Linked DNA regions of Variovorax paradoxus. Each later gene encodes a partner of the first gene's protein in a complex. Links are inferred from orthologs where the notes say so. Each region holds a gene or a part of one and is shown on either strand. Other genes may lie near its edges.

Region 1 (13,621 bases):
ATCCGTACATCAATGTCGACCCCGGCACGATGTCGCCCTTCCAGCACGGCGAGGTGTTCGTCACCGACGACGGCGCAGAAACGGACCTCGACCTCGGCCACTACGAGCGCTTCATCAACACGCGGATGCGCAAGGCCAACAACTTCACGACCGGCCAGATCTACAAGACCGTGCTCGAGAAGGAACGCCGCGGCGACTACCTCGGCAAGACGGTGCAGGTGATCCCGCACATCACCAACGAGATCCAGGAATACATCAAGCGCGGTGCCGGCATCGGCACGGCGCACGAGGTTGACGTGGCCATCGTCGAGATCGGCGGCACGGTGGGCGACATCGAGTCGCTGCCCTTCCTCGAAGCCGTGCGCCAGATGAGCCTGCGCATGGGTCCGAACAACTCCGCCTTTGTGCACCTGAGCTACGTGCCCTGGATCGCCGCCGCCGGCGAACTCAAGACCAAGCCCACCCAGCACACCGCGCAGAAGCTGCGCGAGATCGGCATCCAGGCCGACGCGCTGCTGTGCCGCGCCGACCGCCCGATCCCCGACGACGAGCGCGCCAAGATCTCGCTGTTCTCCAACGTGCCCGAATGGGGCGTGATCTCCATGTGGGACGTGGACACCATCTACAAGGTGCCCCGCATGCTGCACGAGCAGGGCCTCGACGGCCTCATCTGCGACAAGCTGCGCATCAACACGCCGCCTGCCAAGCTGCAGCGCTGGGACGAGCTGGTGTACGAGGTCGAGCATCCGCAAAAGGAAGTGTCGATCGCCATGGTCGGCAAGTACGTCGACCTGTCGGACAGCTACAAGTCGCTGAACGAAGCACTGCGCCACGCCGGCATGAAGAACCATGCCCGCGTGAAGATCGACTACATCGATTCCGAGACCATCTCGGCGCAGGACGTTTCGCGCCTGGCCAAGTACGACGCCATCCTGGTGCCCGGCGGCTTCGGCCAGCGCGGCGTCGAAGGCAAGATCTCGGCCGCCCGCTTCGCCCGCGAAGGCAAGGTGCCCTACCTCGGCATCTGCCTGGGCATGCAGGTCGCCACCATCGAGTACGCCCGGCATGTGGCCGGACTGAAGAACGCCAACAGCACCGAGTTCGACCCCGAGACGCCCACCCCCGTGATCGCGCTGATCACCGAGTGGAAGGATGCCGACGGCACCGTGAAGACGCGGGACGAGAAGTCCGACCTCGGCGGCACCATGCGCCTGGGCGCGCAAAGCTCCGACGTGTCTCCCGGCACGCTGGCGCACAGCATCTACGGCGACGTGGTCACCGAGCGCCACCGCCACCGCTACGAAGCCAACGTGAACTACCTCGACCAGCTGCGCAGTGCCGGCCTCGTGATCTCGGCGCTCACCCAGCGCGAGCATCTGACCGAGATCGTCGAGCTGCCGCAGAACGTGCACCCGTGGTTCATGGGCGTGCAGTTCCACCCCGAGTTCAAGTCGACCCCGTGGGGCGGCCACCCGCTGTTCAATGCGTTCATCAAGGCCGCGCTCGACCACAAGGAAAAGGGTACGGGCAACACCAAGGCATTGAAGGCGGTCGCATGAGCGGCTACGTCATCGCTCACGTCGAGGTGACCAACCCGACGCAGTACGAGGAATACAAGAAGTGGTCGAGCGCCGCCATGCAGGCGCACGGCGCCGAGGTGTGCGTGCGCGGCGGCCAGGTGCAGCCGCTCGAGGGCGACTGGAAGCCCACCCGCGTGGTCGTGCTCAAGTTCGCGAGCTTCGAGCAGGCCAAGGCCTTCTACGAGACGCCCGAATACCTCAAGGCTCGCGAAGCGCGTGCCGGCGCCGCGATCATGAACATGATCGCCGTCGAAGGGCTCTGAGCCCCCTGCCCCATTTTTTATTCATCCGCCAAAGAGAACCGAAAGAGAAAGACAAAAGATGAGTGCAATCGTTGACATCGTCGGCCGCGAAATTCTCGACAGCCGAGGCAATCCCACCGTCGAGTGCGACGTGCTGCTCGAGTCGGGCACCATGGGCCGCGCGGCCGTGCCTTCGGGTGCGTCGACCGGCTCGCGCGAAGCCATCGAGCTGCGCGACGGCGACAAGGGCCGCTACCTCGGCAAGGGCGTGCTGAAGGCCGTCGAGAACATCAACACCGAGATCTCGGAAGCCGTGCTCGGCCTGGATGCCAGCGAGCAGGCCTTCCTCGATCGCACGATGATCGACCTGGACGGCACCGACAACAAGGGCCGCCTGGGCGCCAACGCCACCCTCGCCGTCTCGATGGCCGTGGCCCGCGCCGCCGCCGAGGAATCGGGCCTGCCGCTGTACCGCTACTTCGGCGGCATGGGCGGCATGCAGCTGCCGGTGCCGATGATGAACGTCATCAACGGCGGCGCACACGCCAACAACAGCCTGGACCTGCAGGAATTCATGATCATCCCCGTGGGCGCCAAGAGCTTCCGCGAGGCCGTGCGCTACGGCGCCGAAGTGTTCCACGCGCTCAAGAAGATCCTGGGCGACCGCGGCATCAGCACCGCGGTGGGCGACGAAGGCGGCTTCGCTCCCAGTGTCGAGAGCCACGAGGCGGCCATCCAGCTGATCCTGGAAGCCATCGACAAGGCCGGCTACACCGCCGGCGAACAGATCGCCCTGGGCCTGGACTGTGCGGCCAGCGAGTTCTACAAGGACGGCAACTACGTGCTGTCCGGCGAGAACCTCACACTGTCGGCCGGCAACTGGGCCGACATGCTGGCGACCTGGGTCGACAAGTACCCGATCATCAGCATCGAGGACGGCATGCACGAAGGCGACTGGGACGGCTGGAAGCTGCTCACCGACCGCCTGGGCAAGCGCGTGCAGCTGGTGGGCGACGACCTGTTCGTCACGAACACCAAGATCCTGCAGGAAGGCATCGACAAGGGCATCGCCAACTCGATCCTGATCAAGATCAACCAGATCGGCACGCTGACCGAGACCTTCGCCGCCATCGAGATGGCGAAGCGCGCGGGCTACACCGCCGTCATTTCGCACCGTTCGGGCGAAACCGAGGACAGCACCATCGCCGACATCGCCGTGGGCACCAACGCCGGCCAGATCAAGACCGGCTCGCTGTCGCGTTCGGACCGCATCGCCAAGTACAACCAGCTGCTGCGCATCGAAGAAGACCTCGGCGACATCGCCGTGTACCCCGGCCGCGGCGCGTTCTACAACCTGAAGTAACGCGCGTCGAACGCCCGCGTCATGCGCGCCCGTCTCGTTCCACCGATCATCCTGCTGCTCCTGCTGGCCATCCTGCAGTGGCAGTTGTGGAACGGGCGCGGCAGCGTGCGCGACGTGGCACAGCTGCGGACCAAGCTGGCCGACCAGAAGGATGCCAACGCCAAGGCCGCGCTGACCAACGAGCGCCTGACTTCCGAGGTCAACGACCTCAAGGACGGCCTCGAGATGGTCGAGGAACGCGCCCGCGCGGAGCTCGGCATGGTCAAGCCGAACGAAGTGTTCGTGCAGATCGCTCATTAGGATGACCCCCCGTCTTCGCGCACTTCGTGTCGCTTCGCCAACCCCCTTGCAGGGGGCGATGCCTGCAGCCCGGCAACGCCGGTTCTGCGGTGTCCCACGAACAGACTGCGGCGGTGCCCTCCGGGGGCGAGTCTGATCCTGGAACTTCTCTCGGCCCCGGCATTCCTGCTCTGGGGCTCTCCTGTGAGCTGGCTCGAATTCGTCGCCGCGCTGCTGGCGCTCGCCATGGTCGGCTGCAACATGCGCGAGATCCACTGGGGATGGCCGCTGGCCATCGTCAGCTCGCTGCTCTATGTGGCGGTGTTCGCCAAGGCGCGCATCTATGGCGATGCCTCGCTCCAAGTCTTCTTTGCCTGCGTCGCCCTGTGGGGCTGGGCGCAATGGCTTCGCGGCCATCGCGCCGATGGCAGCGCGCTGCAGGTCAGCCGGCTCTCGCCGCGCGGCCTTGCACTCACGCTGGCAGCCTGCGCCTTCGCATGGCCGGCCGTCGCTCTCTTCCTGCGGCGCTTCACCGACACCGACGTGCCGTGGTGGGACGGTTTCGCCACCGGGCTGAGCCTGGTCGGGCAGTTCCTGCTCGGGCGCAAGTTCATCGAAAACTGGTTGATCTGGCTGGCGGTGAACGTGGTGAGCGTGAGCCTCTTCATCCACAAGGGCCTGTGGCTCACGGTAGGCCTGTACGCGGTGTTCGCGGTGCTGAGCGTCGCGGGCTACCTGGCTTGGCGGCAGCGCATGCCGAAGCCGGCGGATGCGTCCGATGCGGCCAAGGCGGTGCGCGCATGACGCCCACCCTGCCCACCGGCTGCGTGATCGCGCTCGTGGGCGCCGAGAGCACCGGCAAGACCGAGCTCGCGCGCGCCATCGCGCAACGCCTGCAGGACCGCGGCACACCGGCCACGTTGGTGAGCGAGTACCTGCGCGAATGGTGCGAGCGAGAACGCCGTACGCCGCGTCCCGACGAACAGCAGGCCATCGCCGACGAGCAGACCCGCCGCATCGACGCCGCAGCGCGCTCGGGCGTGGTGGTGGCCGACACCACCGCGCTGATGACCGCGGTCTACAGCGAGCAGCTCTTCGCCGACACCTCGCTCTACGACGACGCGCTGGCCGCGCAACGCCGCTACGCCATCACGTTGCTGACCGCGCTCGACCTGCCCTGGGTGGCCGACGACATGCGCGACGGCCCGCACGCACGCCAGCCGACCGACACGCTGCTGCGCGCCGCACTCACTGGCGCCAGGCTCTCGTACGCCGTGGTGCACGGCACCGGCGGCGAACGCCTGGCCAGCGCCTGGAACGCCATCAATTCCATCGCGAGCAACGAAGGCCGCACGCGCGGCTCGCGCGGCCTGTCCGAATTGAAGCCCGTCTCGTGGTCATGGCCTTGCGAGAAATGCTCCGATCCGGAATGCGAACATAAGCTCTTCAGCGACCTGATCGCGCGCCGCGACTAGCGGCCAGCGCGCCCCGTCGCTTCCCCTTCACCGGAGACCCGATGCCCCTGCCGACCGTCGCACTGCTTCCTGCCGCCTTCGCCGCCCTGCTGCTCGCCGCCGCGCCTGCCTTTGCGGCCCCCGTGGCCGCCACCGTCGAGAACGGCACCACCACCACGGCGTGCGCCGAGGAGGACAACGTCTCGCTGACCCTGCGCGGCGACGGCATCCGCCACATGCGCATCGAAGCCCTGCAGCCCGACTACCTCGACAAGATCGGCAACGACGTCACCAAGCCCGACTTCTCGGATTGCAACTTCGACGGCGGCGAGCACCCGACCGATCCGGCGCACCGCTTCCGCAAGCGCACCGTGGTGCTGATGGACAACGCGCAGTGGCGCATCGTCGGCATGACGCTGCCGACCTTCTGGCGCCCGCAGCGCGTGCCGGTGCAGGTCGGCAAGCGCAAGGACCGAGGCTTCCATCTGCTGCAGGTATTCAGGAAGGAGAACGGCAAGACGCTCGAGGCGATCGTGCTCTATCCGTCCGACGGCTACTGGCGCCTCAAGCCGCTGCCCGATGCGCGCTTCGGCGACGGCGTGTACGGCTCGTCCTTTTTGCTCGGTCCGGTCGAGGCGGCTGCGCGGCCCGTGGTGAACATCGCGTCGATCCGCATCGTGCCGCGTCCGCTGGCGATCCACGTGCGCTTCACGGATGGCGGCAGCGCAGTGGCGCGCGTCGACGAGATCAGCCGCCAGCGCACCGCGCTCGACGTGACGCTTTCCAAGCCCACCACCGGTGCGCAGCCCTTCGCGGTGCTGCGCTCGATGTACGTGACGCCCGACAACGCCGACGTGAGCGAGGTGCGTTGGCAGGTGTCGCCGCAGGCCGCACAGCAGGTGCTGCCGCTGCCCGAGGTGAAGTCGCTGCAGGCCACGCAGGTGCGCTTCGGCCGCAGCCTGCCGTCGAAGCACAACACCAGCGCGCCGGACATCGCGTTCAGCGGGTTCGACGACGCTGCCCGCTAGCAGCGGCAAGCTGCGCGCGAGCGCAGCGCCCGCCCTTACTGAACGACCGGGCTGCCCGGAATCTGGTCGCCCAGCGGCGTGAACAGCTGCGCCGCATCGACTGCGTCGAAGCGGTACTGCTTGCCGCAGAAATCGCAGCCGACCTCGATGTCGCCGCGCTCGGCGAGGATGCTCTCCGCTTCTTCCACGCCGAGGCCGCGGATCATCTGCGCCACGCGCTCGCGTCCGCAGGTGCAGGCGAAGTGCGGCCCTGCCGCACCGGTCTGCGGCTCGAAGCGCAGCAGCTTCTCTTCCCAGAACAGGCGACGCAGGATGGTCTCGACGTCGAGCGTCAGCAGCTCATCGCGCTTCAGGCTCGATGCGAGGATCGAGATGCGGTTGTAGTCCTCGTTGCGGCCGATCTGGTCTTCATTGGCCTGGTCGTGGTCCTTGTCCGCCGTGCCTTCGAGATTGCCCTCGCCCTTCACCGGCAGGCGCTGGATCAGCAGCCCTGCGGCCACCTTGTCGTCGGCGGCCAGCACCAGCGTGGTGTCGAGCTGCTCGCTCTGCAGCATGTAGTGCTGGAGCACGTCGCTGAGCTTGCCGAGCTTCTCGCCGTTGTCGCCGAAGAGCGGCACCACGCCCTGGTACGGCGTCGTGCCCGGCAGCTTGTCCTTGGGGTCGAGCGTGATGGCGCAGCGGCCCTTGTTGTTCACGTTGACCATGTCGGGCAGGCGTGCGTCGGCCGGCAGGTCGCCGATGACCTTGGCCGTGGCGCGCAGGCTCAGGTCAGGCTTGGCCTCGGCCACCGCCACCTTCACCGGACCGTCGCCGAAGATCTGCAGGATCAGCGCGCCGTTGAACTTGATGTTGGCCTGCATCAGCGTGGCCGCGGCCGTCATCTCGCCGAGCAGTTCGGCCACGGGCGGCGGGTAGGCGCCGGTGGCGGTGTTTGAGGCGCGCCGAGCAAGGATCTCCTGCCACGCATCCGTCAGGCGCACGATCATGCCGCGCACCGGCAGGCCATCGAACAGGAATTTGTGCAGCTCGCTCACAACGTTTTCTTTCTTCAGGTGCCTGCAGCGCCGGGGCTCAGGCGATCTTCTTGAGGCCCTTCGCGAAGCGATGGGCGTTTTCCACATAGTGCTCCGCACTCTGGCGAAGGCGGGCGGCCGCTGCGTCGTCGAGGGTGCGCACCACCTTGGCCGGCGAGCCGATGATGAGGGAGTTGTCGGGAAACTCCTTGCCCTCTGTCACGACGCTGCCGGCGCCAACGATCGAATTGCGGCCGATCTTCGCGTTATTCAAGACCACCGCCTGGATGCCGATCAGCGAGTTGTCGCCCACGGTGCAGCCGTGCAGCATCACCTGGTGGCCCACGGTGACGTTCTCGCCGATGGTCAGCGGGCAGCCGACGTCGGCGTGCAGCACCGAGAGGTCCTGGATGTTGCTGTTGCGACCGATGCTCAGCGTCTCGGTGTCGCCGCGCAGCACGGCGCCGAACCACACGCTGGCGTTCTCCGCCAGCCTGACGTTGCCCATGACCTGCGCGCTGTCGGCCACCCAGGCACCTTCACCCAGCTGCGGGGCCACACCGTCGAGTTCGTAGAGCGCCATTGTTCTTGTCTCCGGAAATGTCAAAGAAGGTCAAAACTAGAATTGTAGGGATGCACCCCCGTTTGAGCGCGCTTGCCGCGCTGCGCCTGACAGATCCAGATGAAAAAGTGGCCGCCACGCGCGCTGCTGCTGCGCAAGGCGCTACCGATTCCATAGCAATCGATCCCATTCGCACGCCAGGCGACGACACCGGCGTTCCGGGCCGCCCCGACAGGCCGCTGCGCGTGGCCGCGACCGCGGTGCAGAAGCGCTCGCCGTTCACGCCGGAAGGCCGCGCCGCGCTGATCCATTCGATCTGCCACATCGAGTTCAACGCGATCAATCTCGCGCTCGACGCGGTATGGCGCTACGACGGCATGCCCGAGGCCTACTACCGCGACTGGCTGCGCGTGGCCGACGAGGAAGCGCTGCATTTCACGCTGCTGCACGCGCACCTGCAGGACATGGGCTGGCGCTACGGCGACTTCCCCGGCCACGACGGCCTGTGGAACATGTGCGAGAAGACCAAGGACGACGTGCTCGCGCGCATGGCGCTGGTGCCGCGCACGCTCGAGGCGCGCGGGCTCGATGCCACGCCGTTGATCCAGGGCAAGCTCAAGCGCGTGAACACACCGGATGCGCTGCGCGCGGTCGAGATCCTGGACATCATCCTGCGCGACGAAGTCGGCCATGTCGCCATCGGCAACCATTGGTACCGATGGCTGTGCGACGGCGCGGGGCTCGATGCCGAGGCGACCTATCCCACCCTGGTGGCGCGCTATGACGCGCCCCGCCACAAGCCGCCGTTCAACTTCGAGGCGCGCGGCCGCGCGGGCTTCAGCGCGGAGGAATTGCGCCAGCTCGCAGCCACGCAGGCTGCCCCTGCGGACAAAGGCTGAAGCGCCCCCTAAGCGGGCCGTGCGTGCACCACCAGCTTCGGCGAGAAGTACTGGAGCACCTCGCCGCGCTGGTTGCGCGTCTGGCAGCGCATCGTCACCATCGCCCGGCCGGGCTTGGAGCGCGACGGCGTGATGTCGATCACCTCGGCCACCACGTGCAGCACGTCGCCGGGCCGCGTCGGCTTGGGCCATTGCAGTTCCCCGCCCGAACCGATGATGCCGTCGGCCAGCGGAATGCCGCTTTCCACCAGCAGCTTCATGGTGAGCGCGGCCGTGTGCCAGCCGCTCGCCGCGAGGCCCGCGAAGAAGGTGCCTTCGGCCGCTTCCTCGTCGGTGTGGAAGGGCTGAGGATCGAACTGCTGCGCGAAGGCCTTGATCTGCGCCGCGTCGAGCGCGTGTTCGGCGCTCTGGAAACGGTCGCCGACCTTCAGGTCTTCGAGGTACAGCTTGGCCATGGGGGTCTCCTTGTTGTGACGAGCGCCATTCTCGGGCGTCAGACGCGCTCGAGGATCGTCGCGATGCCCTGCCCGCCGCCGATGCACTGGGTGGCCAGCGCATAGCGGCCGTTCTCGCGCGCCAGCAGCGACGCCGCCTTGCCGGTGATGCGCGCGCCGGTCGCGCCCAGCGGGTGGCCGATCGAGAGGCCGCCGCCGTCGAGGTTGATCTTCGCGGGATCGAGCCCGAGGTCGCGGATGCAGGCCAGCGCCTGCGACGAGAAGGCCTCGTTGATCTCGATCACGTCGAGGTCGGCCGCGCTCAGGCCGGCGCGCGCCAGCGCCTTGCGGGTCGCGGGAATCGGGCCGATGCCCATGATGGCCGGGTCGACGCCGACGGTCGCGAACGACCTGATGCGCGCCAGCGCCTTCAGGCCGTGCTTCGCGGCGAACGCATCGCTGGTCACCAGCACCGCGGCCGCGCCGTCGGTCAACGGCGACGAGGTGCCTGCCGTGACCACGCCATCGGGGCGGAAGGCGGGCTTCAGGTTGGCCAGCGCCTCGGCCGAGGTGGTCGGGCGGATGCAGCCGTCGGCATCGACGATGTCACCCGAGGCGAGGCGCACCGGCACGATCTCGCCGGCCAGCCGGCCTTGCGCGCGTGCCTCCGCCGCCTTGCGGTGCGACTCGACGGCCAGCGCCTCCTGGTCGGCGCGGCTCACGTTCCAGCGTTGCGCCACGTTCTCGGCCGTCTCGCCCATCGAGATGTAGGCGTCGGTGGTCTCCTTGAGCTCGGGATTCGGCGAGAAGTTGAAGCCGCCCTGCGGCACCATCGACATCGACTCCACGCCAACGCACAGGAAGGCCTCGCCCATCCCTGCCTCGATCTGCGCGGCGGCGATGTGCACGGCCTGCATCGACGAACCGCAGAAGCGGTTGACCGTCATCCCGCCCACCTCGTGCGGCAGGCCGGCCAGCAGCCCGACGATGCGCGCGAGGTTGTTGCCCTGCGAGGCCTCGGGGTAGGCACAGCCCAGGATGATGTCCTCGAGCAGCGCGGGGTCGAGGTCGGTACGCTGCAGCAGCCCGCGCACCACGCCGGCGGCGAGCGTGTCGGGACGGACTTCGGCAAGGGCGCCCTTCTTCGCGAAGTGGAAGGGAGAACGGGCGTAGGCGGAAATGACGGCTTTCATGGAAGACTCCAACAGGTTGACTACCATCCAATCGGTAGGCTGAAACGGCAAAAAATAGGCACGCCGCGGCGTGCCCGTGTCCGGCCCGGCATTCAGCCGGGCAATGAACTCCTCAGTTGCGCGACGGCTTCGTCGAAGTCGTCCACACGGCCCGTCATGCGCGCCGAAAGCAGCGCGCCCTGACAGACGGAAAACACATAGGCGGCGAGCGCCGCAACCGACGTGCCCTTCCCGGGCACGGGCATCAGCGCACCCAGAACGCCGGTGAGCCACGTTACCTGCGTGTTGCGCAATTCCCGCACGGCCTGGCGCAGGTCGTCGTTGATGACGTCCCAGCCCGGCGTGAGCGCGCCCGCGGGGCACATGCCCGAACCGGCTCTCAAGGTGTTGCGGTACATGCGGAAATACGATTCGAGCGCGTCCTTCGGCTCGCGCGAACGGGCGGCATCCCAGTCCTTGAAGCCTTGCGTGGCCGCGTGAATCACCGCAATGCCCAGCGCCTCCTTGGTCGGGAAGTGGTGGTACAGGCTGGCCTTGCGGATGCCGACGGCGTCGGCCACGTCCTGGAAGCTGAAGCCCAGGTACGAGCGCGTCTCGATGAAGCTGCGCGCCACCGCGAGGATCTGCTCGCGGGTGTTGCCTGGGGCCAGGGATGCGGTCGTGCTGGACATCTACCTACTATAAGGTAGGCAAATTCGAACCGCAAGCCTCAGGGTCAATCGGCCTTGATGCCCGCCGCCTTGACGATCCGGCCATTGGCCTCGAACTCGCTCGCGATCTCCTTCGCGAACGCTTCCGAGGTGCCGCCGGTGGGAACGTTGTCGGTGGCGGTGAGCTTGGCGCGCAGTTCTGGGCTTGCGAGCGCCTTGTTGATCTCGGCGTTGTAGCGCGCGACCAGCGCCGCCGGCGTGGCGGCTGGCGCGAACACGCCGAACAGCGAATTGATGTTGGCCGCCTTGTAGCCCAGCTCGCCCAGCGTGGGCACCTGCGGCAGGCTTTCGAGCCGCGCCGGCGCGCCCACGGCCAGCGGGCGCAGCTTGCCCGACTGGATGTGCGACGACAGCGTCGGGCTGGCGTTGGTCGACAGGATCTCGAACTGCCCGCCGATCGCATCGTTGAGCTGCTGGCCGCCGCCCTTGTAGGGTACGTGCGTGATGTCCACGCCGGCCGCCGCATGCAGCTGCTCGAGCACGATGTGGCCAAGCGAGGCCGAGCCCGAGGTGGCCCAGCGCACTGCGCCAGGGCGCGCCTTGGCGTCTTCGATCAGCGCCTTGAAGTCCTTCGCCTTGCTGGCCGGCGTGGCGATCAGCAGCACGGGCGAATACATCACGCTGGCCACCGGCGTCACGTCCTTCATCGGGTCGAAGGGCAGCTTGCCGAGGTGCGGGCTCAGCACCAGCGGGCTGATGGCCGAGAAGCCCAGCGTCGCGCCGTCGGGTGCGGCCTTGGCGACGGCGTCCATGCCGATGGCCCCGCTGGCGCCCGCGCGGTTGTCCACGATCACCGTGGTGCCCAGTTGCGCGGCGAGCCGGTCGCCCAGTGCGCGCGCGACCACGTCGCTGACGCCGCCTGCAGGGTAGGCGACGATGAGCCGCACGGTCTTGGGAACGGCCTGCGCATGGGCGCCGGATGCGGCGCACAGCGCGGCGGTGGCCAGGAGCCGGGTCGCCAGGCGGCGCGAGGGCTTCGAGGAAGCGAGGAAATTCATGTCTGTCGGTTACCTGTTTGCATCAGTCCAGCTGCAGCTTGCGCTCGCGAATCAGCCTGGACCACTTCTCATTGTCCGCCTTGACGAAAGCCGCGAACTCGGCCGGGCCGAGCGAGTGCACTTCGGCGCCGGCGGTGGCGAACTTCGCCTTCACGTCGGGTAGCGCGAGCGCCCTGGCGAGTTCGGCCGCCAGCCTGTCGACGACGTCCTTCGGCATGTTGGCCGGCCCCACCAGGCCCTGGAATCCGACCGACTCCATGCCCGCCAGGCCCAGTTCCTTCACCGTCGGCACGTCGGGCAGTTGCGGATCGCGCACCGGTCCGGTGACGGCCAGCGCCTTCAGCTTGCCGCCCTTGACCTGCGGCAGCAGCACGCTGCCCGCGTCGATGAGGATCTGCGTCTGCCCGCCGATCAGGTCCTGCACCGCGGGCGCGCTGCCCTTGTACGGCACGTGCGTCATGTCGAGGCCGGTGACCTGGTTCATCAGCTCGCCGTTGAGGTGCGTCGAAGTGCCGTTGCCGCCCGAGGCGAAATTGACCTTGCCGGGCTGGCCCTTGGCCCAGGCCACAAACTCCTTGAGGTTCTTCGCCGGATGATCGGGCCGCGTCACCGCGATGTAGCTGCCCTGGCTGATCTGGCCGATGTAGGTGAACTGCCTGATCGGGTCGTACGGCGGCTTGCTCTGCAGGTAGGGCGCGATGGCGAACGGCCCGGTGTTGGCGAGCAGCAGCGTGTAGCCGTCGGCGGGCTGGCGCGTGAGTTCGGTGGCGGCGATCATGCCGCTCGCGCCCGGCTTGTAGTCGACCACCAGCTGCTGCTTGAGCGCTTCCTGCAGCGGCACCTGCACTGTGCGCGCGGCGAAGTCGATGCCGCCGCCGGGCGGATAGCCGACGATCAGGCGGATGGGCTTGGCACTGGGGAAACCCTGGGCAGCCACGAGGCCTGCGGCCGCAGCCAGCGCGACGCCCGCGCAGATTCTGGTGATGTTGAAGTTGATGTTCATGTTGTGTCTCCTCGGATCGGCTTTCGATTCTGCAGCAGGCGGCGCAGCGTCAGCGCGTTGCCGGCCGCTTCGCCTCCGGCCGTGTTGTCCAGGATGCACCAGCACCGCGCGCCCTCCTCCCTCGCAAGACGCAGCCGCAGCGCGAGCCGCGCAAGCAATGCGTCGTCGTAGGCCGACCAATAGCGCCGCGGCGAACCGTGCAGGCGCAGATAGACGAGCCCGGACCACCCGCCGGGCGCGGCGGCCTCGTCGAACAGCACCGGGTCCGCCAGCACGCGCCCACCTCGAAGCGCGCGAGCATCGCGTCGGCCTGCGGCACGAACCAGCTGCGGTGGCGCGGCTCGAGCGCAACAGCGCCCGCATGGCGTTGCCTCAGATCCGAAAGAAAGCGCCCGGCCGCGTCGGCATCGAACGCCAGACTCGGCGGCAACTGCACCACGAGGCAGCCGAGTCTGTCGCCCAGCCCGCCGGCCTGTGCAAGGAATGAATCGAGAGGCGGCATGGCATCGACCAGCCGGCGCTCGTGCGTCACTGTCTTCGGCAGCTTGACCGCGAAGCGGAACGACGCGGGCGTGCCGGCCGCCCACCGTTCGTAGGTCTCGCGCCGGTGCGGCCGATGGAACGATGTGTCGATCTCGACGGCGTCGAAGACCTGCGCGTACCGCTCGAGGTGCGAGCCCTCGGGCGGGAACTCGTTCCACAGCGCACGCGGCAGGCTCCAGCCGGCGCAGCCGATGCGCCACGGCGTCAGGTGCTCATCCGCGAGGATGGTGGCTGGCATGCAGCTGTTTCAGGCGCTCGCGCGCCACGTGCGTGTAGATGGTGGTGGTCGAGATGTCGGCGTGACCCAGCAGCAGTTGCAC
Region 2 (14,452 bases), 530 kb from region 1 along the record:
GCTGACGCCCGTGGTCATCGCATGACCACCCGCCCCGTCATCGTCACGCGGCCGGCGCGCGAGGCCGCGCACTGGGTTGCCGACCTGCGCGCCGCCGGGCTCGATGCGGTGGCACTGCCGCTGATCGTGATCGAACCCGTGATCGACGCCGCGCCCTTGAAGAAAGCGTGGATGCAGCTCTCCGGCTACGCCGCCCTGATGTTCGTGAGTGCCACGGCGGTCGAACATTTCTTCGCCCATAAGGACGACGGCGTTTCATTGGCGGGCTGCCGTTTCTGGGCGACGGGCCCTGGCACCGGGCGTGCCCTGCATCGCGCGGGCATCCCCGACGGGTTGATCGATGCGCCGCCGCCCGAAGCCACCCGCTTCGATTCCGAGGCGCTGTGGGAACGCGTGCAGCCGCAGGTGTCGGCCGGCACGCGCGTGCTGATCGCGCGAGGCGGCGACGAAGCCGGTCACCCCGCGGGCCGCGACTGGCTTGCCCGGGAGATCGATGCCGCGGGCGGCTTGCGCGATACCGTGGTCGCGTACCGGCGCCTGGCGCCCTCGCTGGACGAGGCGCAGCGGCGTCTCGCCGCCGAAGGCGCCGCGGGCCGTGCGATCTGGCTCTTCAGCAGTTCGGAGGCCATCGGCAACCTGCAGCGTGCGATGCCCGGCACCAACTGGCATGCCGCGAGCGCCGTCGCCACCCACGCACGCATCGGCGAAGCCGCGCGGGCCGCGGGTTTCGGGGCGTTGTGTGTATGCACACCGCTGCGGGACGCACTGGTCGCGTCGATAGAATCGCTGGCATGAGCGCCGCGTCCCCGTCAGACGATTTTTCTTCTCCCCCTGCCGCCACGCCGCCGGTGCCCGCCACCCTGGCGCCGCACCAGACACCGGCGGCACAGGCCGCCGGCGCGCTGATCCTGTCGCGCCTCGCGTACGGCCTCGTGGCCCTCGTCGCACTCGCTGCATTGCTGATGGCGATTGCGCTGTGGCAGAAGGTCAGCGGCATGAAGGAGCAGTTGGCGCGCCAGAGCGCCGATGCCATTGCCCAGTCGATGGAAGCCCGTACGCTGGCTCGCCAGGCCAGCGACACGGTGCGCGATGCTTCGGCGCGGGTCGCGCTGGTCGAAACGCGCGTGGCCGAGGTCGCGCTGCAACGCTCGCAGCTCGAGGAACTCATTCAAAGCCTCTCGCGTTCGCGCGACGAGAACCTCGTGGTCGACATCGACTCGGCCGTGCGCCTGGCGCTGCAGCAGGCCCAGGTCACCGGCAGTGTGGAGCCGCTGCTGGCCGCACTCAAGGCCGGCGACCAGCGCATCGCACGGGCGGCGCAGCCGCGGCTTGCGCCCTTGCAGCGCGCCATGCAGCGCGACGCCGATCGCCTGCGCAGCAGCGCCAGCACCGACAACGCCGACGCATTGCAGAAGCTCGACGAACTGATGCGCGGCGTGGACGACCTTCCCACGCTCAATGCCGTCACGGTGCGCGGCACCGGCACCAACGGCTGGCAGGCCGAACCGATTCCTGCCGACGCGCCGTGGTGGCAGCGCGTGTTGCTGACAGTGCGCGGCGAACTGCGTTCGCTGCTGCGCGTGGGCCGCATCCAGAGTCCTGAGGCCATCCTGCTGGCGCCGGAGCAGTCGTACTTCCTGCGCGAGAACCTCAAGCTCAAGCTGCTCAACGCACGCCTGTCCCTGCTGTCGCGGCAGATGGAAGCCACGCGCATCGAACTTTCCCAGGTGACCGCCTCGCTCAATCGCTACTTCGACCCCGCTTCCCGCCGCACGCAGGCGGCCGCGACGCTGCTGCAGCAGCTGCAGTCGCAGCTGAAGACGACCGAGCCGGTGCGCATCGATGACACCCTTACCGCGCTCGCTACCGCGGCTGCAGGACGCTGACCGGGAATGCGCGCAGCAATCTGGCTCCTCGCACTGTTCGCCGTCGCCGCGGCCGTTGCACTTTTTGCAGGCAACAACCAGGGCACGATCACCGTGTTCTGGCCGCCTTGGCGCGTAGACCTGTCGCTCAACCTCGTGCTGGTGATCCTGCTGGTGGCCTTCGTGCTGCTGCATGCCGCTCTGCGCGCGTTGGCGGCGCTGTTCTCGCTGCCGAAGCAGGCGCGCCAATGGCGGCTGCAGCAGAAGGAGCGCACGCTGCACGCGTCGGTGCTCGACGCGATGGTGCAGCTCATCTCCGGCCGCTTTTCTCGTGCCCGCAAGGCCGCCTTGGCAGCGCTCACACAGGAAAAGACCCTGGCCGCGCTGGGTGCCAGCCTGCCGCAGGCGCAGCAGGTGCGCGTGCTGTCGCACCTGCTGGCCGCCGAAAGCGCGCAGGCCTTGCAGGACAAGCCTGCACGCGACGCCCATCTGCAGCAGGCTCTCAACGAAAGCGTCGACCGGGCCGTGCTCGCCAGCCCCGAGACCCGCGAAGGCGTGCAGTTGCGTGCCGCGCGCTGGGCCCTCGAGGACCGCGATGCCGCCGCCGCGCTGGCGAGGCTCGAAGAACTGCCGCAGGGCGCGCAGCGCCGCACGCTGGCCCTGCGCTTGCGCCTGAAGGCTGCCCGCCAGGACCGCCGCACGCTCGAAGCGCTCGAAACCGCACGGCTGCTGGCCAAGCACCGTGCCTTCTCCGAGGCTGCGGCACAAAGCATCGTGCGCGGCCTCGCAACGGAGCTGCTGTCCGGCGCGCACGACCCGGCACAGCTGCTGCGCGCCTGGACCGAACTTGACGCGAGCGAGCGCGAGATGCCCGAGGTGGCTATCCATGCTGCGCAACGCATGGTCGCGCTGCGTGGCGACCTGGCACTCGCACGCGGCTGGCTGCTGCCGGCCTGGGAGCGCATGGTGGCCAACCCGCGCGGCCTCGGTGACGGGCTGCGTGTGAAGCTCGCACGGGCTCTCGAGGCGGGGCTCGACTCGGTCGATGCCGATTGGCTCGCCCGCATCGAAAGCGCGCAGCGCAACAACCCTCGCGACCCCAACCTGCAGTACCTCGCGGGCATGGCCTGCATGAAGCGCCAGCTCTGGGGCAAGGCCCAGCAACTGCTGATGCAGGCCGGGCTGGGGCTGCAGGACACCGAGCTGTACCGCCGCGCCTGGCTGGCATTGGCCCAGCTCGCCGAAGACCGCAACGATGCCACCCAGGCCGCCGAAGCCTGGAAGCGCGCTGCGCAGGTCGAGCACGGCTGAGCTTCTTCGCTGGCAATGGGGCCGGTCGGCCGGCCTATAGGCTATACGGACCTTCTTGCATGACGTCCTCGACGCTGGCGGGTTGTCGCCGCCGTAGATCGATCGGCTGATGCCGGCTGGCGTCCGGAGGCCGACACACCCTGGACACGCAGTCGCGCCGAGCTCTGATCAGGGTGCCCTTGGCATCGATGCGGCAAGCCGGCTCAAATCCTGCGAAGCGCCAGCCGTGCTGGCTTGCAACACCATCAGGGCCCAGCGCGCCGCGGTGTTCGCCCAACGTGCCACGGCCGAAGAAGCCAGGTCTGCCGGCGACGAGCCCGTGACTGAGGCCTGATCCGGGGCAAGCATAAAAAAACGGCGCCATCGGCGCCGTCTTTCATTTGCGAGCGGGTGTCGCTCAGAGCGTGCGTTGCTGCGCTGTAGCGTCAGGAGCAGCCTGCTCGAACGGCAGCGACATCGAACCGAGGTCGCGGCGCGTTTCGACCAGCACCAGCGGGCCTTCGTCGAGTACCACCACCGGCGGGCGCTCGCGGGGCACATGCACCGGCTTCGGTTCGGCGGCAATTGCGGCGCGTGCCTGCTCGATGCGTTCTGCGTCGGAATTGACCCACTGCAGGCCCGAACCTTCGGCGATCTGCGCGAGTTCGGCCAGCGGCAGCTCGAAGGGCTGCACCTTGGGCAACGCGCGGCCATTGGCGGCGGGCGCGGCGGCAGGGGCCTTGGCGCTTTCGACCACGATCGGCGCGGTGGCAGCCGCGACCGGCGCAGGGCGCTCGGCACGCGGTTGCTGCTGCGGCGCCGGCTCGCGAACTTCCGCGGCGATGGCTTCGACAGCCTGGAACGTTTCGACGCGCTCCGATGCGAGCGGCAGGGCCTGCTGGCTTTCGGCGATTGCCTCCGTGGCGACAGGCGCTTCGGCGGTGGCGGCATCGCTGCCGTCGCGCGGGCCGCGTTCGCGGCGGTCGCGGCCATAGCGGTCACGCGAACGACCGCGGCGTTCGTCGCCTTCGCGGCGCGGTGCCTGCTCGTTGCTGCCGTCGAGGGCTTCGCTGCCTTGCTGCTCGGCATCGGCGGCGGCTGCCACTTCAGCGTCGCCGTTCAGCTGCGGCGCGTCGTTGCGACGCTCGCGGCGGCCGTCGTTGCGGTCGCCACGCGGTGCACGCTGCTCGTCGCCGCGACCTTCGCGCGGCTCGCGTCCTTCACGACCGTTGCGGGGTTGGCGCTCGCCCTGGGCGGCGCCTTCGCCACCTTCGGCGCTGCGTTCGACGCGGTCGTTGCGTTCCCCGCGCTCGGCACGTTCACCACGTTCCGCACGGTCGCCGCGCTCGCCACGTTCACGGCGGGGACGCGGTGCGCGTTCGCCGGTGCTGCCTTCTTCGCCCTGCGCGGCGCCGGGCACCAGTTGCTGGGCTTCGAGGTTGGCGTTGCCATCGAGGGCCTCCGTCGGCAGGTTGCGGGCCTCGCGGCCTTCGCCTTCGCGACGCTCGCCGCGACCGTTGCGGCGTTGTTCGCCGTCGCGCGGTGCGCGGGCTTCACGCGGCTCACGAGGTTCGCGCTGATCGCGAGGTTGGCTGGTGCCGTCGGCGCGCAGTTCGCCGTTGCGGCCTTCGCGCCCTTCACGGCCCTCGCGACCTTCGCGGCGTTCACCGCCACGGCCGCCGCGGCGTTGTTCGCCGTCGCGTCCGCCCGAGCGGCCGCCGTTCTCGCCGCGGCCTTCTCCGCGACCTTCACCGTTGCGGCCGCCGCGGCGCTGTTCGCCGTCGCGTCCGCCGCGTGCCTCGCCGTCACGGCCAGGGCGGCCGTCGCGTCGAGGCTTCGGTGCCTCGACCGGAATCGCGGAAGGCGCCGGTGCGGGCGCTGCCACGGGTTCCGGCGCAGCGCCGAACAGCTTCTTGATCCAGCCGACGAAGCCAGTCTGTGCCGGCACGGGCGCGGCCACCACAGGCGGTGCGACCGGTGCAGGTGCCGCCACCGGAGGGCGCACCGCTTCGGGCTTGGGCGGCACCACAGGCGCGGGCGCGTCGGGCAACACGCCCTTGATGACCGGGGTCTGCTTGTTGGTGGGCTCCTGCGAACGGCGCGTGACCGAGGTCGGATCCTCGATCTCGTCGGCCATCTTGTAGCTGGCTTCGATGTGGTCGAGGCGCGGGTCGTCGTGCTTCAGGCGCTCGAGCTTGTAGTTCGGCGTTTCGAGCGTCTTGTTCGGCACCATGAGCACGGTGACGCGCTGCTTGAGCTCGATCTTGGCGATCTCGGGGCGCTTTTCGTTCAGCAGGAACGAAGCGACTTCCACAGGCACCTGCACATGCACGGCGGCCGTGTTGTCCTTCATGGACTCTTCCTGAATGATGCGCAGGATCTGCAGCGCGCTCGATTCGGTGTCGCGGATGTGGCCCGAGCCGCCGCAACGGGGGCAGGGGATCGACGAACCTTCGCTCAGCGCCGGCTTCAGGCGCTGGCGGCTCATTTCCATCAGGCCGAACTTGCTGATCGAGCCGAACTGCACGCGGGCGCGGTCCTGGCGCAGCGCGTCGCGCAAGCGGCTTTCGACTTCGCGGCGGTTCTTCGACTCGTCCATGTCGATGAAGTCGATGACGATCAGGCCGCCCAGGTCGCGCAGGCGCATCTGGCGGGCCACTTCGTCGGCGGCTTCGAGGTTGGTGCGGGTGGCGGTTTCTTCGATGTCGCCGCCCTTGATGGCGCGGGCGGAGTTGACGTCGACCGAGACCAGCGCTTCGGTGTGGTCGATCACGATGGCGCCGCCCGAAGGCAGCTGCACGGTGCGGGCGTAGGCCGACTCGATCTGGTGCTCGATCTGGAAACGGCTGAACAGGGCCGCGTCATCGCGGTAACGCTTCACGCGGGCGGCATGCTCGGGCATGACGTGCGCCATGAACTGCTGCGCCTGGTCGTAGATGTCGTCGGTGTCGATCAGGATGTCGCCGATGTCGTGATTGAAATAGTCACGGATCGCGCGGATGACGAGCGAGGATTCCTGGTAGATCAGGAACGCGCCCTTGCCGCCCTTGGCCGCACCGTCGATGGCGCTCCAGAGCTTGAGCAGGTAGTTCAGGTCCCACTGGAGTTCGGGCGCCGAGCGGCCGATGCCGGCGGTGCGCGCGATGATGCTCATGCCCTTCGGGTACTCGAGCTGGTCCATCGCCTCCTTGAGTTCGGCGCGGTCGTCGCCCTCGATGCGGCGTGACACGCCACCGCCACGGGGGTTGTTCGGCATCAGCACGACGTAGCGGCCCGCGAGAGAGATGAAGGTGGTGAGGGCGGCGCCCTTGTTGCCGCGTTCTTCTTTCTCGACCTGGACGGTCAGTTCCTGGCCTTCGCGGATCGCGTCCTGGATGCGGGCCTGGCTGGCAGACACGCCCTCGGCGAAGTACTGCTTGGAGATTTCCTTGAACGGCAGGAAGCCGTGGCGGTCTTCGCCGTAGTCGACGAAACAGGCTTCGAGCGAAGGCTCGACGCGCGTCACGACCGCTTTGTAGATGTTGCCCTTGCGCTGTTCGCGCCCTTCGATTTCGATTTCGTAGTCGAGCAGTTTCTGCCCGTCGACGATGGCCAGGCGGCGTTCTTCGGCCTGCGTGGCATTGATCAGCATCCGCTTCATGATGCGTTGTCCTTATATGTATCGTTCTACCGGCCCTTGATGGGCCAACGATGCACGGACGACGCCCGCGAAACCAGGGAATTGCCGCTTGGGCCCCGGATGCTGTCGCTGCCGCGCCGAGCGCGTGCAGGCCTCTCGAGCGTTAGCTCAAGCAGACAGCCGGGGTGGGGGCGCGTGGATGGGCGCGAGCCAGATTCGGTGTTGGGTAGCTATCTTTTTGATAGCCGGTTGCGCAAGGGTGGCGCGCGCTACCGATCGTTCGATGCCTGCGGCCACTGGTCGAAACCAGGTGGGCCAGCGCAGGCAAAGTTGAATCAGCAGCATCAACACAACAAGGGACTCGCTTCGATCCGCCTGCAGCTTGGTCAGCTGCAGGCTGGGTATTCCGTATCGGTGTTTCGTGGGTGTCGGCTTGACTTGGGCGCCTGCTCTGCCACTTTGCGCAATTGCGCGGGGTTTGCAGCTGAGCGCCAAAGCGGCATCGACCTCGCAGCGCCGCCCTGGGTATTTGATGGCAGTGGACTAAACTTCTGTCTAATCAAGCACTTACATGACCGCGCTGGTGAAAAACATTATAGGTGCGAAGCAAGGCCCCGCGGCTGCTCGAAATCCCGCAGACCGAAAAGCCCCGGCCGATGACGCCGCGCCGCATTCGGCCATCCGATTTCTCACGGTCGACGCCGAATCCGTAGGGCAGCGGCTCGACAACTTCCTTTTCCGCCATCTGAAAGGCGTGCCGAAGACGCACGTCTACCGGATCATTCGTTCGGGCGAGGTCCGCATCAACAAGGGCCGCGTGCAGGCTGAAACCCGCATCGAGGCAGGCGACGTGCTGCGGCTGCCGCCGATCCGGCTGTCGCCGCGGGCGGAAGAGGGCGCCGCCCCGCCCGCGCCGGCACGCGAATTCCCGGTATTGCTGGAAGACGACGCCGTGCTGGCCATCGACAAGCCCGCCGGCGTGGCTGTCCACGGCGGCAGCGGCGTGAGCTTCGGCGTGATCGAGCAATTGCGCACCGCGCGGCCCGGCGCCAGGTTCCTGGAACTGGTGCATCGGCTCGACCGGGAGACCTCCGGCATCCTGCTGGTGGCCAAGAAGCGCAGTGCGCTGGTCGCGTTGCAGGACCAGTTCCGGGAGCGCGAAACCGGCAAGACCTATCTGGCACTCGTCGAGGGCGACTGGCCCGCCAACAGGAAGGTGCTCGATGCGCCGCTGGCCAAATACCTGTTGCCCGACGGCTCCGGAGCGGGTGCCGGCGAGCGCCGCGTGCGCGTGGTCGCCAAGGACCACCCGGACGCCATGCGTGCCGTCACGCTGGTTCGCGTGCTGGCACGGCTCGCGATGCCGGGCGACGCCACGCCGCTGTCATTGCTGGCCGTGACCATCAAGACCGGTCGCACGCACCAGATCCGCGTGCACCTCGCCTCGGCCGGGCACCCGATCGCGGGCGACGACAAGTACGGCGAATCCGAGCGCCAGCGCACACTGCAGAAGCTTGGCCTCAAGCGCATGTTCCTGCATGCCTGGCGGCTGCAGTTCAACCATCCGGCCAGCGGCGACCGCGTGGCGCTGCAGGCCGACCTGCCGCCCGAGCTGCGCGTGCTGATGTCGCCCGCTGCCCTCGAGGCCATGGCCCAACACCCCACTCCCACGTCCCATGACTGAATCATCCAGACCCCTCAACTTCGACCTGATCGCCTTCGACTGGGACGGCACCCTCTACGACTCCACGCGCCTGATCGTGCGCTGCATCCAGGCTGCGGTGGTCGACGTCGGCGGCGCCAAGCCGAGCGAGAACGACGCTGCCTGGGTGATCGGCCTCGGACTGGCCGAGGCGTTGGCGCGTGCCGCGCCCGACGTGCCGAAGGAAAAGTATCCCGAGCTCGGCGCGCGCTACCGCTACCACTACCTGCAGCACCAGGATGACCTGGTGCTGTTCGACGGCGTGTTGCCGATGCTCGATGCCCTGCGTGCGCGAGGCCACAGGCTGGCGGTTGCCACCGGCAAGTCGCGCCGCGGCCTGAATGAGGCGCTCAGGTCGGTGGCGCTGCGCGACCGCTTCGACGCCTCGCGCACGGCCGACGAAACCTTCGGCAAGCCGCATCCGCGCATGCTGCTCGAGCTGATGGAAGAACTCGACGTGACACCCGAACGCACGCTGATGATCGGCGACACCACGCACGACCTGCAGCTCGCGCAGAATGCCGGCGCCGCCTGTGTGGGGGTGAGCTACGGCGCCCACGAGCCCGCCAGCTTCGACGAGTTCAAACCGCTGCACATCGCGCATTCGGTGGCCGATCTCAAGGCGTGGCTCCTCGGCAACGCCTGAAGCCGGACTTGTGTTGCCATGAGTGAAGAACGCATCCCCTTGTGCAACGCGTCGGATCTGGTCGAAGGCGGCTTGGCCGTTCCATTCGACGTGGTCCATGGCGGCGAGACCTGCCGCGCCTTCGCGATTCGCTTCGAAGGCCTGCCGCATGCATTTCTCAATCGCTGCAGCCATGTGGCGATGGAGATGGACTTCCAGCCCGACCGGTTCTTCGACGACACCGGCCAGTGGCTGCTGTGCGCGACGCATGGCGCGGTCTACAGGCCCGACACCGGCGAATGCGCGGGCGGCCCGTGCCGCGGCGGCCTCGTGAAGATCGCCTTGAGCGAGCATGACGGCGTAGTGCACTGGCATACTGACTGGAACCTTCATCCCCTGACCTTCTGACATGACCGACCCGAACCGAACGGAACCCGCGGGGTTCGAACCATTTGAGCCGGCTCCTCCCAATAACATGGCCAAAGATCCCACGCAGCGTCCCGGTTGGGAACGCGCCACCCTCGAGAAGCTTGCTTTCGCCTCGCTGAACGAACAGAAGGCCACGCGCCGCTGGAAGACCTTCGTGCGCCTGTCCTGGCTGGCGTTCTTCATCTTCCTGGCCTGGCTCGCGCTTTCGCGCAGCACGCCGAGCACCGCCAAGACCACGGCCCACACGGCCGTCGTCGAGATCAAGGGCGAGATCGCCAATGGCGGCGACGCCAGCGCCGAATTCGTCGTGGCCGCCATGAAGACCGCGTTCGAGGACGAGGGCGCCAAGGGCGTGGTGCTGCTGATCAACTCGCCTGGCGGCAGCCCGGTGCAGGCCGGCATCATCAACGACGAGATCAAGCGCCTGAAGGCCAAGTACAAGAAGCCGGTCTATGCCGTGGTCGAGGAGACCTGCGCGTCGGCGGCTTACTACATCGCTGCAGCGGCGGACAAGATCTACGTCGACAAGGCCAGCATCGTCGGCAGCATCGGCGTTCTGATGGATGGCTTCGGCTTCACCGGCGTGATGGAGAAGGTCGGCGTCGAGCGCCGCTTGCTCACTGCCGGCGAGAACAAGGGCTTCCTCGATCCGTTCAGTCCGATGAGCGACGCTCAGCGCGCCCATGCACAGACCATGCTGAACCAGATCCACGCCCAGTTCATCAACGTGGTGAAGACTGGACGCGGCGATCGCCTGAAGCTCGACACGCCTGGCCTGTTCAGCGGCCTGTTCTGGAGCGGCGAGCAGGCCGTTGAATACGGCCTGGCGGATCAGCTGGGCAATGTCGACTACGTGGCCCGCGAGGTCATCAAGGCCGAGGAAGTCATCGACTACACCCGTCGTGACAACGTGGCCGAGAAGCTGGCAAAGAAGTTCGGCGCTGCAATGGCCGAGACCACCGTGCGCCTGATGCACACCGCGCCGGCGCTGCGCTGACCCGATTCGCCTACCTGGTTTCGCTGCGGGCGGTGTAGCGCGCCGATGCCGCCAGCGCTGCAGCGAAAACCACGACCACATAGAGCGCGGCCGTCAGCGACGTTGCCCGCGCGAGCAAGCCAATGGCCGCCGGGCCTGCCATGAATCCCAGATAGGCCACGGCCGACACCGAGGCGATGCCGCGCGCAGGCTCGACCCCCGGCACTTTCGCCGAAGCCGAGAACAGGATCGGCACCACGTTCGCGAAACCCACGCCCACGCCCGCAAAACCGACCAGCGCCAGCCAGGACAGGTTGGTGATCAGCACCAGGGCCATGGCCGCCGCGGCCAGCAATCCGCTTCCGAGCAGCAGCGTGGCAGGCGAGAAACGGGCGCGCATCGCATCGCCGCCGAACCGCGCTGCTGCCATGGCAGCCGAGAAGCTTGCATAGGCCAGCGCGGCCTGCTGCTGCGGACTGCCGATCTCCTGCTGCATGTAGAGCACGCTCCAGTCGTAGATTGCGCCTTCGGCGATCAGGCCCAGCGCGGCGAGCACGCCCAGCACGGCGAGCGTGCCGCGCGGCAGCAGGAAACCGTGGTCGGCTTCGGCTGCGCCGCTGGTGGCCGGTCGGGGCAGCATGTGCCGCGTGGCCGCCGCCACCAACGCCATCATGGCTGCGGCAACGATCAGCAGGTGCGCCTGCGCGCCCAGGCCGGCCGCCAGTGCGGCACTGCCGCTGGCGGCGCCTGCCATGCCGCCCAGGCTGAACATGCCGTGCATTCCGCTCATGAGTGGCGTGCCGCCGTGCAATTCGAGCTGCGCGGCTTCTGTGTTGATGGACACGTCGAACACGCTGGTTACCAGGCCGAAGGCGGCCAGCAGGAGCAGCAGCGCAAAGTAACCCGGCATGGCGATCAGTCCGGCCAGCAGCAGCGCGTAGATGCAGCCGCAGATGCCGGCCGTGCGGCGCGGACCGTGGCGGCCGATCCAGCGGCCCGCGCTGGTCAAGCCGATCATCGCGCCCGCACCGGCCGCGAGCATGGCCAGCCCGAGTTGCGCTTCATCGATGCCGTAGTGCGCCTTGACCGTGGGCACGTGCACGCCCCAGGTCGCGAAGATGAAGCCGGCGGAAAAGAACTGCGCACGCGACGCCCAGCGTGCGCCCGGGGTGACGGCCACCATGGTCAACGGCCGATCGCGAACACGGCGGGCAGGCGTTCGTCCGTGGTGGCTTGCGGCTTCGCGGCGCGCCAGGACTTGACCGTTTCGCTGCGCACCTGCGCCGTGGCCAGCGTCAATCCGCGCGCCACGGCAAGCCGGGTGTTGTGCTGCAAAGTCTGCAGGAGCGCCTGCAGCAGCGAGGCGTTGCGATAGGGCGTTTCGATGAACAGCTGTGTCTGGCCCGACTTGAGCGCCAGTGCTTCGAGCTCGCGGATGCGCACCTGGCGCTCGCCGGCATCCTGCGGCAGGTAGCCTACGAAGGCGAAGTTCTGGCCATTCAGGCCACTCGCAGCCAGCGCCAGCAGCAACGACACCGGGCCGGTGAGGGGCACCACGGTGAGGCCCAGATCGTGTGCGGCGCGTGCGACCGAAGAACCTGGGTCGGCCACGGCCGGCATGCCTGCCTCGCTCAGCAGGCCGATGTCGTGACCCTCCAGCGCGGCAGCCAGCAGCGGGCGGGCGTCGAACTGGCCGGCATGGTCGCCCTTCTTGTGCACTTCGCGCGGCAGTTCCTGGATGTCTTGCGCCTGCAGGGGTGCTGCGAGAGGCGCAATGGCGTCGATGCGCTTGAGATAGGCGCGCGCTGACTTCGCGTTCTCGCAGATCCAGTGCGTGATGCCTGCCGCGAGCTGCAGCGTGCCGAGCGGCAGGGCGTCCTGCAGCGGAGCCTGCACTTCGCAACCGAAGTCGAGCGGCGCCGGAACGAGATAGAGCTTGCCTTTGGGTGTTGTCACAGCAGTTCGACTCCTGCAGCGCGCAGCATCTGGCAGGTGCGGATCAACGGCAGGCCGACGAGCGCTGTCGGGTCATCGCTGTCGATTGCGTCCAGCAATGCGATGCCGAGGCCTTCGCTCTTGGCACTGCCGGCGCAGTCGTAGGGCTGTTCGGCCTGCAGGTATTGCTCGATCGCCGTGTCGCTGAGGTCGCGAAAAACCACGCGCACAGGCGCGATGTCGCGCTGGACGAAGCCGGAAGCGTGGCAGACGACGGCCACGGCCGTCTGGAAGATCAGCGTCTGGCCGCTCATGCGGCGCAACTGGGCGGTGGCGCGGACATGGTCGCCGGGCTTGCCGAGCGCTTCGCCGGCCAGGTCTGCCACCTGGTCCGAGCCGATGACCACGGCTTGCGGAAAGCGCGTGGCCACGGCGTTGGCCTTTTCGAGCGCCAGCCTCAGAGCCAGGTCGCGCGGTGTTTCTCCGGGAAGCGGTGTTTCGTCCACTTCGGGCGAGTGCACGTCGAAGGGCAGTCTGAGGCGGTTGAGCAGTTCTTGGCGGTAGCGCGAGGTCGAGGCAAGGATCACTGTGCGTTGCATGAGGAGATTGTGCGTGAGCCTCCAAGACCCTGAGGCACGCCCGACGCACGCGAGTGAGCAGGCGCGATAGACTGGTGCGGATGAAGAGAGAATTTGCCCCCGAACGGCTCAATGTGCCGGCCTTCACGGCCGCCGCTGCCACCCTGGATGCCGCAGACCCGGTCCCTGACTATGAGCGCCTGGTCGCCGAACTGGCTGCCCCGGCCCCCGAGGCGGTGGTCCGGTGGGAGGCCAGCGGGGAAGAGCGCCCAGGCGCAGACGGCAAGCCCACGCCCTGGATGCATCTTGAAGCCGAAGCCACCGTGCCGCTGGTTTGCCAGCGTTGCCTGGCGCCCGTGGAAACGCTGCTTTCGGTGGACCGCTGGTTCCGTTTCGTGGCCGACGAGGCGACCGCCGAGGCGGAAGATGAGGAGGCGGACGAAGACCTGCTCGTCGTCAGCCGTGATTTCGACCTGCGCACGCTGATCGAGGACGAGCTTCTGATGGAAATCCCCGTCATGCCGGTCCACGACATTTGTCCTGCGCCCGTGCGCCTTTCCTCCAGCGACGAAGACTTCAAGGCTGCCGGAGAGGCCAAGCCGAATCCCTTTGCTGCCCTCGAAGCGTTGCGTTCGCGCACGCCGAAAGACGGCTTGGAAGAGGGCAAGTAGCTCTTTCGCGGTGGCTGGGCTATAATCATGGGCTTCGCGCGCGCCGCCGTGAGATGCATCGCAGATCAGCACATGCCAGCCATGTCACTGCATTGCCACTGTTTGAGCCCGCACCTTTTCACTCACCTTACAGTCCAGGAGCCACCATGGCCGTCCAGCAAAACAAGAAGTCGCCTTCCAAGCGCGGCATGCACCGTTCCCACAATGCGCTGGTCGTTCCCGGCATCGCCGTCGAGCCGACCACCGGTGAAACGCACCTGCGTCACCACATCAGCCCCAACGGTTTCTACCGTGGCCGCCAGGTGCTCAAGAACAAGTCCGAAGCCTGATCTCGCATCCCAAGGCCAAGGCCCGAAGCTACTTTCCCTGTAGCGTCGGGCCTTTGTTTTGATGGCTACGCCTTCTTCCCCCGAAATCACTGCTGCTCCTTCCGCAATCACGCTGGCCGTCGATTGCATGGGGGGTGATCATGGGCCGCGAGTCACGCTCGCGGCCTGCCGCGCCTTTCTCGAGCGGCACAGCGAGGCCTCGTTGTTGCTTGTCGGCGTGCCGGCGGCGCTTTCTGGCTTTGCCACGCATCCCCGCGCCCGGATCGTCGCTGCCAGCGAGGTCGTGGGCATGGACGATCCAGTGGAAATTGCTCTTCGCAAGAAGAAAGATTCTTCGATGCGTGTGGCTATCCAGCAGGTCAAGGACGGTGTCGCACAAGCGGCCGTCTCTGCTGGCAATACTGGGGCGCTGATGGCCATTGCGCGCTATCTG

Evidence for each region.
Region 2: the proteins of eno (region 1) and AACL56_RS10010 are in contact, whole or in part, in a solved structure (PDB 2FYM), measured with the Escherichia coli proteins. The link is inferred for Variovorax paradoxus from one-to-one orthologs.

Annotation. Positions count from the first base shown.
Region 1 is NZ_LR743507.1:2,758,573-2,772,193, reverse strand. The notes cover bases 1,112-4,043. They hold eno (phosphopyruvate hydratase), read left to right. Parts: upstream 1,112-1,901; coding sequence 1,902-3,185; downstream 3,186-4,043. Other genes in these bases: pnuC (nicotinamide riboside transporter PnuC), read left to right, coding at 3,651-4,043; ftsB (cell division protein FtsB), read left to right, coding at 3,207-3,485; AACL56_RS12645 (DUF1330 domain-containing protein), read left to right, coding at 1,556-1,843; AACL56_RS12650 (CTP synthase), read left to right, coding at 1,112-1,559. Outside these bases: more of AACL56_RS12650, read left to right, coding at 1-1,111; more of pnuC, read left to right, coding at 4,044-4,268; AACL56_RS12625 (ATP-binding protein), read left to right, coding at 4,265-4,939; AACL56_RS12620 (hypothetical protein), read left to right, coding at 4,981-5,946; AACL56_RS12615 (Hsp33 family molecular chaperone HslO), read right to left, coding at 5,982-6,980; AACL56_RS12610 (gamma carbonic anhydrase family protein), read right to left, coding at 7,018-7,542; AACL56_RS12605 (ferritin-like domain-containing protein), read left to right, coding at 7,593-8,420; AACL56_RS12600 (MaoC family dehydratase), read right to left, coding at 8,429-8,875; AACL56_RS12595 (thiolase family protein), read right to left, coding at 8,914-10,047; AACL56_RS12590 (TetR/AcrR family transcriptional regulator), read right to left, coding at 10,140-10,718; AACL56_RS12585 (Bug family tripartite tricarboxylate transporter substrate binding protein), read right to left, coding at 10,763-11,755; AACL56_RS12580 (Bug family tripartite tricarboxylate transporter substrate binding protein), read right to left, coding at 11,778-12,758; AACL56_RS12575 (DUF72 domain-containing protein), read right to left, coding at 12,755-13,018; site-specific tyrosine recombinase XerD, read right to left, coding at 13,514-13,621. UniProt on the Escherichia coli protein: Catalyzes the reversible conversion of 2-phosphoglycerate (2-PG) into phosphoenolpyruvate (PEP). It is essential for the degradation of carbohydrates via glycolysis.
Region 2 is NZ_LR743507.1:2,230,822-2,245,273, forward strand. What follows is about bases 3,374-7,136. They hold AACL56_RS10010 (Rne/Rng family ribonuclease), read right to left. Parts: upstream 6,796-7,136; coding sequence 3,574-6,795; downstream 3,374-3,573. In the rest of the region: hemC (hydroxymethylbilane synthase), read left to right, coding at 1-5; AACL56_RS09995 (uroporphyrinogen-III synthase), read left to right, coding at 22-795; AACL56_RS10000 (uroporphyrinogen-III C-methyltransferase), read left to right, coding at 792-1,886; AACL56_RS10005 (heme biosynthesis protein HemY), read left to right, coding at 1,893-3,176; AACL56_RS10015 (RluA family pseudouridine synthase), read left to right, coding at 7,358-8,458; AACL56_RS10020 (HAD family hydrolase), read left to right, coding at 8,451-9,122; AACL56_RS10025 (Rieske (2Fe-2S) protein), read left to right, coding at 9,141-9,509; AACL56_RS10030 (S49 family peptidase), read left to right, coding at 9,511-10,527; AACL56_RS10035 (MFS transporter), read right to left, coding at 10,538-11,689; AACL56_RS10040 (SAM-dependent methyltransferase), read right to left, coding at 11,692-12,462; AACL56_RS10045 (Maf family protein), read right to left, coding at 12,459-13,040; AACL56_RS10050 (YceD family protein), read left to right, coding at 13,121-13,690; rpmF (50S ribosomal protein L32), read left to right, coding at 13,837-14,019; phosphate acyltransferase PlsX, read left to right, coding at 14,081-14,452. UniProt on the Escherichia coli protein: Endoribonuclease that plays a central role in RNA processing and decay. Required for the maturation of 5S and 16S rRNAs and the majority of tRNAs. Also involved in the degradation of most mRNAs.